DNA from 3 places in the Buttiauxella sp. WJP83 genome. Region 3 is predicted to be linked to each of the others. Evidence: predicted binding sites of a transcription regulator. Region 3 holds the regulator's gene; each other region holds the start of a gene.
What was found. The regulator CRP, encoded in region 3, controls carbon source genes, mostly activating them, when cyclic AMP is high. The targets are predictions, from matches to a motif close to ATGTGANNNNNNTCACAT.
Positions count from the first base shown of each region.

Region 1: the regulator CRP is predicted to act here: its motif matches at 2,470-2,487, upstream of OH773_RS10925 (PhzF family phenazine biosynthesis protein).
Region 2: the regulator CRP is predicted to act here: its motif matches at 1,879-1,896, upstream of glpT (glycerol-3-phosphate transporter).

Region 1 is NZ_CP110080.1:2,348,700-2,352,989, forward strand. It holds gene OH773_RS10915 (sensor domain-containing diguanylate cyclase) at 1-453, opposite strand, end outside; gene glsB (glutaminase B) at 602-1,528, opposite strand; gene OH773_RS10925 (PhzF family phenazine biosynthesis protein) at 1,603-2,400, opposite strand; gene OH773_RS10930 (sugar transporter) at 2,566-3,762, shown strand; gene OH773_RS10935 (MarC family NAAT transporter) at 3,824-4,290, opposite strand, start outside.
Region 2 is NZ_CP110080.1:3,314,413-3,318,702, forward strand. It holds gene OH773_RS15375 (aldo/keto reductase) at 1-168, opposite strand, end outside; gene glpT (glycerol-3-phosphate transporter) at 337-1,689, opposite strand; gene glpA (anaerobic glycerol-3-phosphate dehydrogenase subunit A) at 2,043-3,674, shown strand; gene glpB (glycerol-3-phosphate dehydrogenase subunit GlpB) at 3,671-4,290, shown strand, end outside.
Region 3 is NZ_CP110080.1:361,777-366,066, reverse strand. It holds gene OH773_RS01630 (hydrolase) at 1-97, shown strand, start outside; gene OH773_RS01625 (YheU family protein) at 94-312, shown strand; gene OH773_RS01620 (phosphoribulokinase) at 560-1,438, shown strand; gene OH773_RS01615 (OsmC family protein) at 1,460-1,864, opposite strand; gene crp (cAMP-activated global transcriptional regulator CRP) at 2,176-2,808, shown strand; gene OH773_RS01605 (YccS/YhfK family putative transporter) at 2,913-4,290, shown strand, end outside.

The DNA.
Region 1 (4,290 bases), 2.0 Mb from region 3:
GAATTGACGGTAATCTGACGATGGCCCAGTGGAACCTATCGAACCTAATAAAGAACTGAGAATTGATCCAATCAAACAGGTATAAAAAAGATTAAACGCATTGAGCGCCCAATTGCTTTCATCTTGTGTCCTGGAATAGCGCAGTAATAATCGCGCAACGACAATAATAAATACCATATTCGATAAGTTTATTATCGCCGATTGCCATCCCCAATGTGTGGTAAAAGCGTCGTAAACCACCATGGCGCTATAGCAGACAAAATAATACACGGGCCGGTTGCGCACAAACAACGCCGCCAGCACCGCGTTGAGCGGCCAGAACAGCGACAGCTCGTCAATCAGACGAAGCGACGCGCCAAAAAAATAGAACAAAGTGGTAATGACAAAAATAATAACGGCGTTAAACAAATATTTATCTGGCGAAAATAACTTAACGTAATTTTGATTGGACATGCTGTTTTGACTCATGATTATGCATGTACTGCGTAAAGAATTTACACATATGGATTCAGGAGAAGCGCAAAAAATAAAACCAAGTCTAGCATATTAAATCAGGGACAACCTGCCGTCGACCGGGTCAATGCGCCACTTCCGTAATGATTTAAAAAATAGAACGGCCAATCCGTTGGGCCAGAATTTCAAGGGCGGCAGTTCCGGCTAATGAGTTACCCGAGGTATCCAATTCCGGGCACCAAACCGCGATCGACATCTCCTGCGGAACGATGGCGATAATACCTCCCCCAACCCCTGATTTACCCGGCATACCGACCCGATACGCAAACTCACCGGCACCATCGTACATCCCGCTGGTGACCATCAGCGCATTGATTTGTCGGGCCTGTTGAGCCGTGATAATTGGCGCATCAAGGTGCAACGCGCGCCCCTGATTGGCCAGAAACAGGAAAGTCTTCGCCAGTTCATTGCAACTCATTTTCAGTGCGCAATAGTGGAAATAATTCTGCAGGACGGTAATGACGTCGTTATCAAAATTACCGAATGATTTCATCAGCCAGGCGATGGCCGCATTACGCGCCGAATGTTCAAACTCTGATTTCGCCACGCGAGAGTCGTAGGCCAGATCGGGCTGTTCCGCGATGGCCCGCACCACTTCCAGCATTCGCTGTTTCGGCGCACTCAGACGGCTTTGCAACATGTCACACACCACCAACGCCCCGGCGTTAATAAACGGGTTACGAGGTTTGCCTTGCTCAAGTTCCAGCTGGAGTAATGAATTGAAGGGTTGCCCTGAAGGCTCTTTACCCACGCGCGCCCAGATTTCGTGCTCATCATAACGCGCCATGGCAAGCGTCAGGCTCAGCACTTTTGAAATGGATTGAATGGAGAACCGCTCTGCCGCATCCCCGGCGCTGAACACTTCGCCGCCGACCGTACAAACTGAAATTCCCAGTTTATTGCCAGGAACTTCAGCCAGTGCCGGAATGTAATCAGCGACTTTACCTTGACCAATGAGTGGCCGAACCTGCGCCAGAATATCTTCGAGCAATTGATTATCTAACAGTCCTGGCACTGCAAACTCCTGAATGGTGGGTATTTTACGCCCGCCAGTATATCAGACGCAGCTCGCGGCGGCACTGTTAGCCATCAACCGCGCAGCAACACTTTCCCTACCAGATAGGTGACAGCTTTTCCGCCAATAAGCACTCTGTCGCCCACGAGCTGGCAGCGCAAATCGCCGCCGCGTTGGGAAACCTGGCGAGCGAGCAGCTGCGTTTTCCCCAGTTTTTTCGCCCAATAAGGAATAAGCATGGTATGCGTGGAGCCCGTGACGGGATCTTCCGTTATCGACGACGCGGGTGAGAAGAAACGGCTGACGAAGTCATAGCCCTCCTCATCTGCCGGTGCCGTGATGCAGACTTTCTGATTCAGTTGGAGCATCAGCGAGATATCAGGTTTTATCGCTTCAACCTGTTGTTGAGTCTCAAGCACGACGGTATATGTGCGCCCCAGCCGCACTTCCTGATAATCACTGATACCCAGGGAATCGAGCAACACTTGTGGCGGCGATACCGGTTCACTGCTTGTGGCAGGAAAATCAAGCGTTAGCCAGTCACCATTGCGTGTGACAGTCAGTGCGCCCACAAAACGCGTAGCGAAATGAATCGTGGTTTCCGGGTAATTCAGATACTCAAAGATCACGTGCGCGGTGGCAAGTGTTGCATGGCCGCACAAGTTAACTTCCCCTTGCGTCGTAAACCAACGCAGCTCGAAACCGTCATCCGTGGTGATAAAAAAAGCCGTTTCCGACTGATTATGCTGTCGCGTCATCGCCAGCAAAGTTTCATCAGGTAACCATTCTGTCAGCGGGCAAACCGCCGCTGCATTGCCACCAAACGTGGTATCCGTAAAAGCATCGACCATATAAAAATCAATTTGCTGCATCGCATCTTCCCTCAGTCATACCTATGGCCTCTACCATGCCACGAGATCGCAGGCTGTCAGGAGAATTAAATGAGACATAAATCACAATACCGGTTGTACACCCGGATCGATGGTTTTATGATCGCCACCTCTCCACACTTTTACTGACCAGCGCGAACCCCATTTATGACCATAAGCAACGTCTCACGCAAAACGGCGTGGTTACGCGTCTTTACGCTCGCAGTCGCGGCCTTTATTTTTAACACCACGGAATTTGTCCCAGTCGGTTTACTGTCAGACATCGCTGACAGTTTCGGCATGCAAACCGCGCAAGTCGGGATCATGCTGACTATCTACGCCTGGGTCGTGGCGCTGATGTCCCTGCCCTTTATGCTCTTGACCAGCCAGGTCGAACGAAAGCGGCTACTAATCAGCATTTTTATCTTGTTTATCGCAAGCCACGTGCTCTCTTTTGTGGCCTGGAGTTTTACCGTGTTGGTGATTAGCCGCATCGGTATCGCCTTTGCCCACGCGATTTTCTGGTCGATTACCGCGTCCCTGGCGATTCGTATGGCACCCGCAGGCAAAAAAGCGCAGGCGCTGAGTTTGATTGCCACCGGCACAGCACTTGCGATGGTGCTGGGTTTGCCGCTGGGTCGCGTTGTCGGTCAATATTTCGGCTGGCGCACCACCTTCTTCGCCATTGGCGTTATCGCGGCTATCACGCTGTTCTGCGTGATGAAACTGCTGCCTAAACTGCCGAGCGAACATTCGGGTTCGCTAAAAAGTTTACCGCTGCTTTTCAAGCGCCCCGCGTTAGTCAGCTTATACGTATTAGTTGCGGTGGTCGTTACCGCGCATTACACCGCTTACAGCTACATTGAGCCGTTTGTGCAAACCGTCGCGGGGTTAAGCGCCACGATGGCCACCTTCCTGCTGTTGGTGTTGGGCTGTGCGGGGATTATTGGCAGCGTGATGTTTGGTAAATTGGGAAATCGGCACTCATCCACGCTCGTCAGTGGCTCAATCGGTTTATTAGTGCTATGTCTGGCGTTACTGCTTCCTGCTGCGCAAAGTACCACTTATCTCACGTTGTTATGCCTGTTCTGGGGAATTGCGATCATGGTTATCACCCTTGGTATGCAGGTAAAAGTCCTGGCGCTGGCACCAGACGCAACCGATGTATCAATGGCGTTATTCTCGGGGATTTTTAATATCGGGATTGGCGCGGGGGCATTGGTGGGTAATCAGGTGAGTTTGCATTTTGATATGTCCAGTATCGGTCTGGTCGGTGCGGTTCCTGCCCTGGTTGCGCTTATCGGCTCAGTGTTAATCTTCCGCCGCTGGCCGGTGTCGTTAGAAGAAAAACCGCAGCACAGTTAATGTAGCGATGTCGGGTGGCGCAACGCTCACCCGACATCCCTTTCCTTACATAGACGACTGATTAACTGGCTGGGAAATGAGTAATAATTTCCAAAATGCCGTTAATAATAAACTGCACGCCCATACAAACCAGTAAGAACCCCATCAGGCGGGAAATGGCTTCAATGCCGCTTTTCCCCACCATACGCATAATCGCGCCTGAACTGCGTAAACTCCCCCACAAGATTATCCCCACCAGAGCAAAAATTAATGGTGGGGCCACCAGCACAACCCAATTGGCAAAATCGACACCGTGTTCAATGGTCGACGATGAACTGATGATCATTGCGATGGTACCAGGCCCCGCAGTGCTAGGCATGGCGAGAGGTACAAAGGCAATGTTGGTATCCGGTTCTTCTTCCATTTCCTGAGCTTTGGTGTTTGCTTCCAATGATTCATGTGCTTTTTGTTGCGGGAACAACATGCGAAAACCAATGAAGGCAACAATCAGCCCACCCGCAATACGCAAACCAGGGATGGAAATACCGA
Region 2 (4,290 bases), 1.8 Mb from region 3:
ACCGTAAAAATCGGCTGTATCAAAAAAATCAATGCCCATGTCAACGGCATTATTTAATATATCAATGGAGTGTTCATCTTCAGCTTCACCATAAAACTCGCTGAACCCCATAGCACCAAAACCCATACTTGATACAGCTAAATTGTTGCCCAGATTTCTGGATTTCATACTCAATTCTCCACTTTGTGTGCGTTAAAACTAACGCACCGCCATGGAGGAGTTAATTCCAATCTTAGGCATACAAAAAAGGTATCACCAAAATATGACAGCAAAGCGCGGAGGCCAATAATATGGCCTCCGCACGTCACTATTTTTCATACTTTGCTGATGTTTTACTTAGTTGTTTTTCAAAATTTTTTCCTGGTGATGTTTGTTTTCACCCACCATCACCACCAGCAGTAGCACAACAGCCAGCACACTGCCGCCAATCATCACCATAAAGCCACCGTCCCAACCGAAGAAGTCCACGGTGTAGCCAACAATCGCGCTCGCTGCAACCGACCCGCCCAAATAGCCAAACAATCCGGTGAAGCCCGCTGCGGTGCCTGCGGCTTTTTTCGGTGCCAGCTCAAGGGCGTGCAGGCCAATTAACATCACCGGGCCATAAATCAGGAAGCCGATGATGATCATGCAGGCCATATCAACACCTGGATTACCTGGAGGATTGAGCCAGTACACCACCGTGGCGATAGTCACCAGAATCATAAAGAACACACCGGTTGCACCGCGGTTGCCTCTGAAGACTTTGTCCGACATCCAGCCGCAAAGTAGCGTTCCTGGAATCCCTGCATATTCATAAAGGAAGTAGGCCCAGGAGGATTTATCCAGCGCGAAGTGTTTCACTTCTTTCAGATAGGTTGGCGACCAGTCGAGAATGCCGTAACGGAGTAAATAAACGAAAACGTTCGCAATCGCGATGTACCACAGCAGGCGGTTAGGGAAAACGTACTGCATGAAAATCTGTTTGGCAGTCAGTTCTTCTTCCGCGCTTTCGCTGTAGTCGTCCGGATAATCGTTTTTATACTCTTCAATTGGCGGTAATCCGCAAGACTGCGGCGTATCTCGCATTAAAGCAAAAGCAATTAATGCCACCAGAATAGCGGCGAAAGCAGGCATATACAGCGCTGCGTGCCAGTCGTTAAACCACGCCATCCCCAACAAAAACAGCAGCGGAGGTAACCCACCACCGACGTTATGAGCGCAGTTCCAGATGGAAACAATTCCCCCACGTTCTTTCTGGGACCACCAATGCACCATAGTGCGCCCGCACGGAGGCCACCCCATTCCCTGGAACCAACCGCATAAGAACAGCAGTACAAACATCACGGCAATGCTGGATGTCGCCCATGGCACAAAGCCCATAAACAGCATGACGGCGGCGGCAAGAATCAGACCAGCAGGCAAGAAAACGCGCGGATTGGAGCGGTCAGAAACCGACCCCATGATAAATTTTGAGAAACCGTATGCGATGGAGATCCCTGACAGCGCAAAACCCAGGTCGCCACGCGAAAAGCCCTGCTCCACCAAATACGGCATAGCAAGGGTAAAGTTTTTACGCACCAGGTAGTACGCGGCATAACCGAAGAAAATCCCCATGAATATCTGCCAGCGCAGACGACGATAAGTCGGATCGATGTGCTCGCCCTTCAGTCGTGACTGGTGCGGGCTAGGTTTGAAAATGCTTAGCATGAATGCCTCCGTGGCAGATTTTATACCCTAAATAATTCGAGTTGCAGAAAGGCGGCCAGAGAAAGAGTCCCGATGAGCTTACTGAAGTAAGTGATTCGGGCGATTGAACGCAGCCAACGCATATGCAGCTTGAAGTATGAAGGGTATTTTCGTTTTCGAGCGCATGTTAAGGATTATCCCGGTGACTTAGTGTGAAACACCTCGCAACATATTACATTTTTATTACAAATTATCGAAATAGTGCATCACCTCTCATTTTGCTTTCGATTTATGCTCGAATTTGCTCGATATCAAACATTAAAAGAGTTAACTGTGGCTGAATATCACGCAAGAGGATTTTCCAGGAGAAGAGCATGGCGACGGGATGCAAAGAGTGGGATGTGATTATTATTGGTGGAGGTGCAACGGGCGCGGGCATAGCCAGAGATTGCGCTCGGCGTGGCTTACAAACCATGCTGCTGGAAAGACATGATATCGCAACCGGTGCGACAGGCCGTAATCACGGTCTTCTTCATAGCGGCGCACGTTACGCCATGACAGACAGCGAATCAGCCAGAGAATGCATTGAAGAAAACCGCATCCTTAAACGCATTGCTCGCCATTGTATTGAACGCTCAGACGGTTTGTTTATCACCCTTCCTGAAGATGACTTGTCGTTACAAACGACCTTTATTACCGCCTGTCAGAATGCGGGAATCGACGCCGAACGCCTCGAACCTAAAGACGCGTTACGCCTGGAACCTGCTGCAAACCCTGAACTTATTGGTGCCGTACGCGTACCGGATGGCACCGTTGACCCTTTCCGACTGACCGCTGCCAATATGCTGGATGCTCGCGAACACGGAGCCGAAATTTTAACTGGCCAGGAGGTCACCGGCCTCATTCGCCAGGGAGACAGGGTATGCGGGGTGCGCGTTTACAACCACCAAACCCGACAACATCACGATTTATACGCAAGCATGGTCGTGAATGCGGCCGGGATCTGGGGGCAGCACATTGCTGAATATGCTGATTTAAGCATTCGCATGCTCCCGGCAAAAGGTTCGCTGCTGATCCTCGGCCATCGTATTAATAACATGGTGATCAACCGTTGCCGGAAGCCCGCTGATGCCGATATTTTGGTGCCCGGCGATACCATTTCGCTGATTGGCACCACCTCAACGCCTATCGAATATGACCAAATCGACAATATGCGCGTCACGCCGCAAGAGGTCGATATTCTGATACGTGAAGGCTCAAAGCTCTCACCCAAGCTTGCCGCAACCCGCATCTTGCGTGCTTATGCTGGAGTCCGCCCGCTGGTGGCAAGTGATGACGATCCAACTGGGCGAAACGTCAGCCGTGGGATCGTGCTGCTCGATCACGCGAAACGAGATGGGATGGAAGGTTTCATCACCATCACTGGCGGCAAACTGATGACCTATCGCCTGATGGCAGAATGGGCGACAAACGCGGTATGCGAAAAACTCGGTAATAGCAAAATCTGCACTACCGCAACCGCACCTCTTCCGGGTTCAGAAAGTTCATCGGAAGAAACGCTCAGCAAAGTGATTTCGCTGCCGCTAACTATCCGGCGAAGCGCCGTGTGGCGTCACGGCGATCGGGCAGGGAAACTTCTGGCAGGCGACCGCCTGAGTAACAGCCTGGTGTGCGAATGTGAAGCGGTGACAGCGGGCGAAGTTCATTACGCGGTTAATCATCTGTCCGTCAACAATCTTGGCGATTTACGCCGTCGTACTCGTGTGGGCATGGGCACTTGCCAGGGAGAGTTATGCGCCTGCCGTGCGGCGGGGTTATTACAACGCTTTGGCACCTCTTCACCAGCTCAATCACTTGATCAACTCTCTCTTTTCCTCAACGAACGCTGGAAAGGTATTCGCCCCATCGCCTGGGATGATGCGCTGCGGGAAAGCGAATTTACCGCCTGGGTTTACCAGGGATTGTGCGGTCTGAAAAATGGATCGAAAAAGGGAACACCACAATGAGATTCGATAGTCTGATTATTGGCGGTGGTTTAGCCGGGTTGGTATGCGGAATTCGCCTCGCAGAAGAAGGCCTGCGTTGTGCCATCATCAGTCGTGGGCAAAGTGCTTTGCATTTTTCATCCGGCTCGCTGGATTTGCTGGCGGAACTCCCCGACGGTACCCCTGTAACATCCCCTTTAAACGCACTGGAAGCCCTGAATAAACAGGCACCAGAACATCCATACAGTTTGATGGGCGCGGAAAACGTCCGCCGTTTCGCCGCTGAAAGTGAGGCGCTGCTCGCCCGATGCCAGCTCAATCTGCAAGGGTCTTATCAGCAAAACCATCAGCGAATTACCCCGCTGGGAACCCAGCGTGCTACCTGGCTTAGCCCTGAAGAAGTTCCCACCGCAACACTTGGCTGGAAGAGAATTACCGTCGTTGGCATTGCCGGGTTTCTGGATTTCCAGCCGGAACTGGTCGCCGGTTCTCTTGCAGAAAACCATATCGAAGTTCGAACGGCTGAACTCACCCTTCCTGCGCTGGATACGTTGCGAAATAACCCTAGCGAGTTTCGTGCCGCCAATATTGCCCGTGTGCTGGATATACCCGAGCAACAACGCTTGTTGATTGACGA
Region 3 (4,290 bases):
TGTTGGGTTTGTGGGTGGCACGCTTCGTCATCCGGAAATGTGGCTTGAGCAACGTATCCCGCAGTGGCTGTCTAAATTTTTGGAAAAATCACTATGATGATTCCCTGGCAAGATCTCCCTCCCGAAACGCTTGATAATCTGATTGAATCCTTTGTATTACGCGAAGGTACAGATTATGGTGAACAAGAGCGCTCACTAGAGCAAAAGGTGGCCGATGTTAAGCGCCAACTGCAAAGTGGAGAGGCCGTATTGGTTTGGTCAGAACTCCATGAAACGGTGAATATCATGGCCCGTGGGCAATTTCGCGGCTAAATATTAATCTTCTATACTGCATAATGCCCCTCACCCCAACCCTCTCCCAAAGGAGAGGGAGAAAAACAAAACAGACCCGCTCCAGTCCCTCTTCTGGGATAAGGAGAAAAACATGCTCAACCCAGTTCCCTCTTCGGGATAGGGAGAAGAACATGCTCAATCCAGTTCCCTCTCCTGGGGGAGAGGGTTAGGGTGAGGGCCAAACCCAGCTAAACCCACTTGTGATTACCCAGGGAGTTGTTGCCTTATGTCAGCCAAACATCCGGTTATTGCCGTAACAGGTTCCAGCGGCGCGGGAACGACCACCACCAGCCTTGCCTTTCGTAAAATATTTCAGCAACTCAATCTTCGCGCAGCCGAAGTCGAAGGTGACAGTTTCCACCGTTTCACTCGCCCTGAAATGGATATGGCTATCCGTAAAGCTCGCGATTTGGGTCGCCATATCAGCTACTTTGGCCCGGAAGCGAATGACTTCGGCTTACTGGAACAAACGTTTCTGGAGTACGGAAATACCGGGCAAGGTAAATCACGCAAGTATCTGCATACCTATGATGAAGCGGTACCCTGGAACCAAATTCCGGGGACGTTTACCCCGTGGCAGTCGCTGCCGGAACCGACTGATGTCTTGTTCTATGAAGGTTTGCACGGAGGAGTCGTCACCCCACAACATGATGTGGCGAATGCCGTCGACCTACTGGTTGGCGTAGTGCCGATTGTGAACCTGGAATGGATACAAAAACTGGTGCGGGACACCAGCGAACGCGGGCACTCAAGAGAAGCGGTGATGGACTCAGTCGTGCGTTCGATGGACGATTACATCAATTACATCACGCCGCAATTTTCCCGGACCCATATCAACTTCCAGCGCGTGCCTACCGTTGATACGTCGAACCCATTTGCGGCACGTGGTATTCCGTCACTGGATGAAAGCTTCGTGGTGATCCATTTTCGTGGGCTGGATGACATCGATTACCCGTACTTACTCGCCATGTTGCAAGGCTCATTCATTTCCCACATCAATACATTAGTGGTGCCAGGCGGCAAGATGGGACTGGCAATGGAATTGATCATGGCACCGCTAGTTAAACGGCTGGCAGAAGGTCGACACATCAATCAGGGCGGATAATTACCGCCCTGCTGACACACATTAGCCTTCAATCACTTCATAGCTATGAGTAATGTTCACAGCTTTTTCCAGCATCAGAGCGACAGAACAATACTTTTCAGCAGAGAGATCCACCGCGCGGGAAACCGCGTTATCTTTCAGTTCTTTGCCTGTCACGATGAAATGCAGGTTAATGGTGGTAAAAAGACGAGGGGCTTCTTCACGGCGCTCAGAGGTCAGTTTTACTTCGCAATCCGTCACGTTGTAGCGACCTTTTTGCAAAATAGAAACCACATCGATTGCACTGCAGCCCCCCGCAGCCATCAGAACCATCTCCATCGGACTTGGTGCTTTATCGCCAGAATTACCATCCATCAAAATCTGGTGTCCTGAAGCGGACTCCCCAAGGAAGGTTAACCCTTCTACCCACTTCACTCGTGCCTGCATGTTACTTCTCCAGTTGAAAAAACCCTTTCAGAGTACGCGGATGCAGCAAAACTGGCAACGGAAGGCGACCTGCGTCATGCTGAAACGAGACAATAGGAGACACTTGTCAAAAGCTATGCTAAAACAATCCAGATGCTACATCGATACATTGACGTAATGCATGTATGCAGAGGACGTCACTAATTACAGGCAGCAAGAATGACTTGCGTGCCATCTCCCCAAGATGGGGAATATTCTAATACTTGCAACGCCAGACAGGATGTTTAGCGTCTTGTCGTTGGTAGCTAGTTATAAACAGAGGATAACCGCGCATGGTGCTTGGCAAACCGCAAACAGACCCGACTCTCGAATGGTTCTTGTCCCATTGCCATATTCATAAGTATCCATCGAAGAGCACACTGATTCACCAGGGTGAAAAAGCTGAGACGCTGTATTACATCGTCAAGGGCTCTGTGGCTGTTCTGATTAAAGATGAAGAGGGCAAGGAAATGATCCTCTCCTATCTGAATCAGGGCGATTTTATTGGTGAGTTAGGGCTGTTCGAAGAAGGCCAGGAACGTAGTGCATGGGTTCGTGCTAAATCTGCCTGTGAAGTGGCTGAAATTTCCTATAAAAAATTCCGCCAGCTGATTCAGGTCAACCCAGACATTCTGATGCGCCTGTCTTCCCAGATGGCTCGTCGTCTGCAAGTGACATCTGAGAAAGTCGGTAACCTGGCATTCCTGGATGTGACTGGTCGTATTGCACAAACACTGCTGAACCTGGCGAAACAACCTGATGCAATGACCCACCCAGACGGTATGCAGATTAAAATTACCCGTCAGGAAATCGGTCAGATCGTGGGTTGTTCTCGTGAAACCGTTGGTCGTATCTTGAAAATGCTGGAAGATCAAAACCTGATCTCTGCTCACGGTAAAACGATCGTCGTTTACGGCACTCGTTAATCTCCGTCCTCAAAAAAGGCGTGTCACTCAGGTAACACGCTTTTTTTGTTTCTACATTTCTCTGAGTGTAGCCAACACCCACGCAACTTGTATTATGAAGAGCTATGTGGCGCCGACTGATCTACCATCCAGAAGTTAACTACGCATTGCGACAAACGCTGGTACTCTGCCTTCCTGTGGGGGTAGGATTACTGCTTGGAAATTTGCAGTTAGGTCTGCTGTTCTCGTTAGTGCCCGCCTGTTGCAACATTGCCGGCCTGGATACCCCCCATAAGCGCTTCTTCAAACGTCTGATTGTTGGTAGCACTCTTTTTGCAGTCAGCAGTTTAATCATGCAGCTTTTGCTGCTCTACACCACCGTTCCATTGCCCGTCATTCTCTTTGTTATGGCCCTTATGTTGGGGGTCACTGCTGAAATCAGCGCCCTGCATGCACGCTTACTTCCCGCCTCGCTGATTGCTGCCATTTTTACACTTAGCATGGCCGGTAACATGCCTATCTGGAAGCCGATGGCGCTGTATGTCTTTGGCACGATTTGGTATGGGGTCTTTAACTGGCTTTGGTTCTGGATATGGCGAGAGCAGCCGTTGCGCGAATCTTTAAGCCTGCTCTATCGCCAATTAGCGGATTACTGCGAAGCCAAATACGGCATGCTCACTCAGCACGTCGATCCCGAGACGGCACTTCCGCCGTTGCTGGCGCGCCAGCAAAAAGCCGTCGACTTGATTACCAACTGCTACCAACAACTGCATATGCTATCGGCGAATCAGCAAAACGGTTACAAGCATTTGTTACGCTCTTTTCAAATAGCGTTAGATCTACAAGAGCACATTTCCGTCAGTTTGCACCAACCTGCCGAGGTGCAAAAACTTGTCGCGCAAAGCCATGCGGAAGCCGTTATTCGCTGGAATGCGCAGACCATTGCGGCCCGTTTGCGTGTTCTGGCTGATGACATTCTTTACCATCGTTACCCGCAGCGTTTTACGATGGAGAAGCAAATTGAAGCCCTTGAGAAAATCGCCCGGCAGAATCCGGATAACCCAGTCGGACAGTTTTGTCATTATCACTTCAGCCGTATCGCGCGTGTATTACGCAGCCAACGCCCGCTGTACGTCAGGGATTTAATGGAAGACAGGCAACGCCGCTTACCACTGTGGGCCGCGCTGAAAAGCTATATGTCATTGAAATCAGCGGCTCTGCGCAACGCCGCCCGGTTAGGCGTAATGCTAACTATCGCCAGTATTTTTGGGGCATTTTTGCATCTCCCCAAACCCTACTGGATTTTAATGACGGTGATGTTTGTCACGCAAAACGGCTACGGCGCTACCCGAGTACGCATTCTGCACCGTTCGGCAGGTACCATTGCAGGCCTGGCCATTGCGGGTTTCGCCCTGCACTTTCACTTCCCACAAGACATTGCGTTGGCCGCGATGCTGGTCATCACGCTCGTCAGCTATCTGATCATTCGCCAAAGCTACGGCT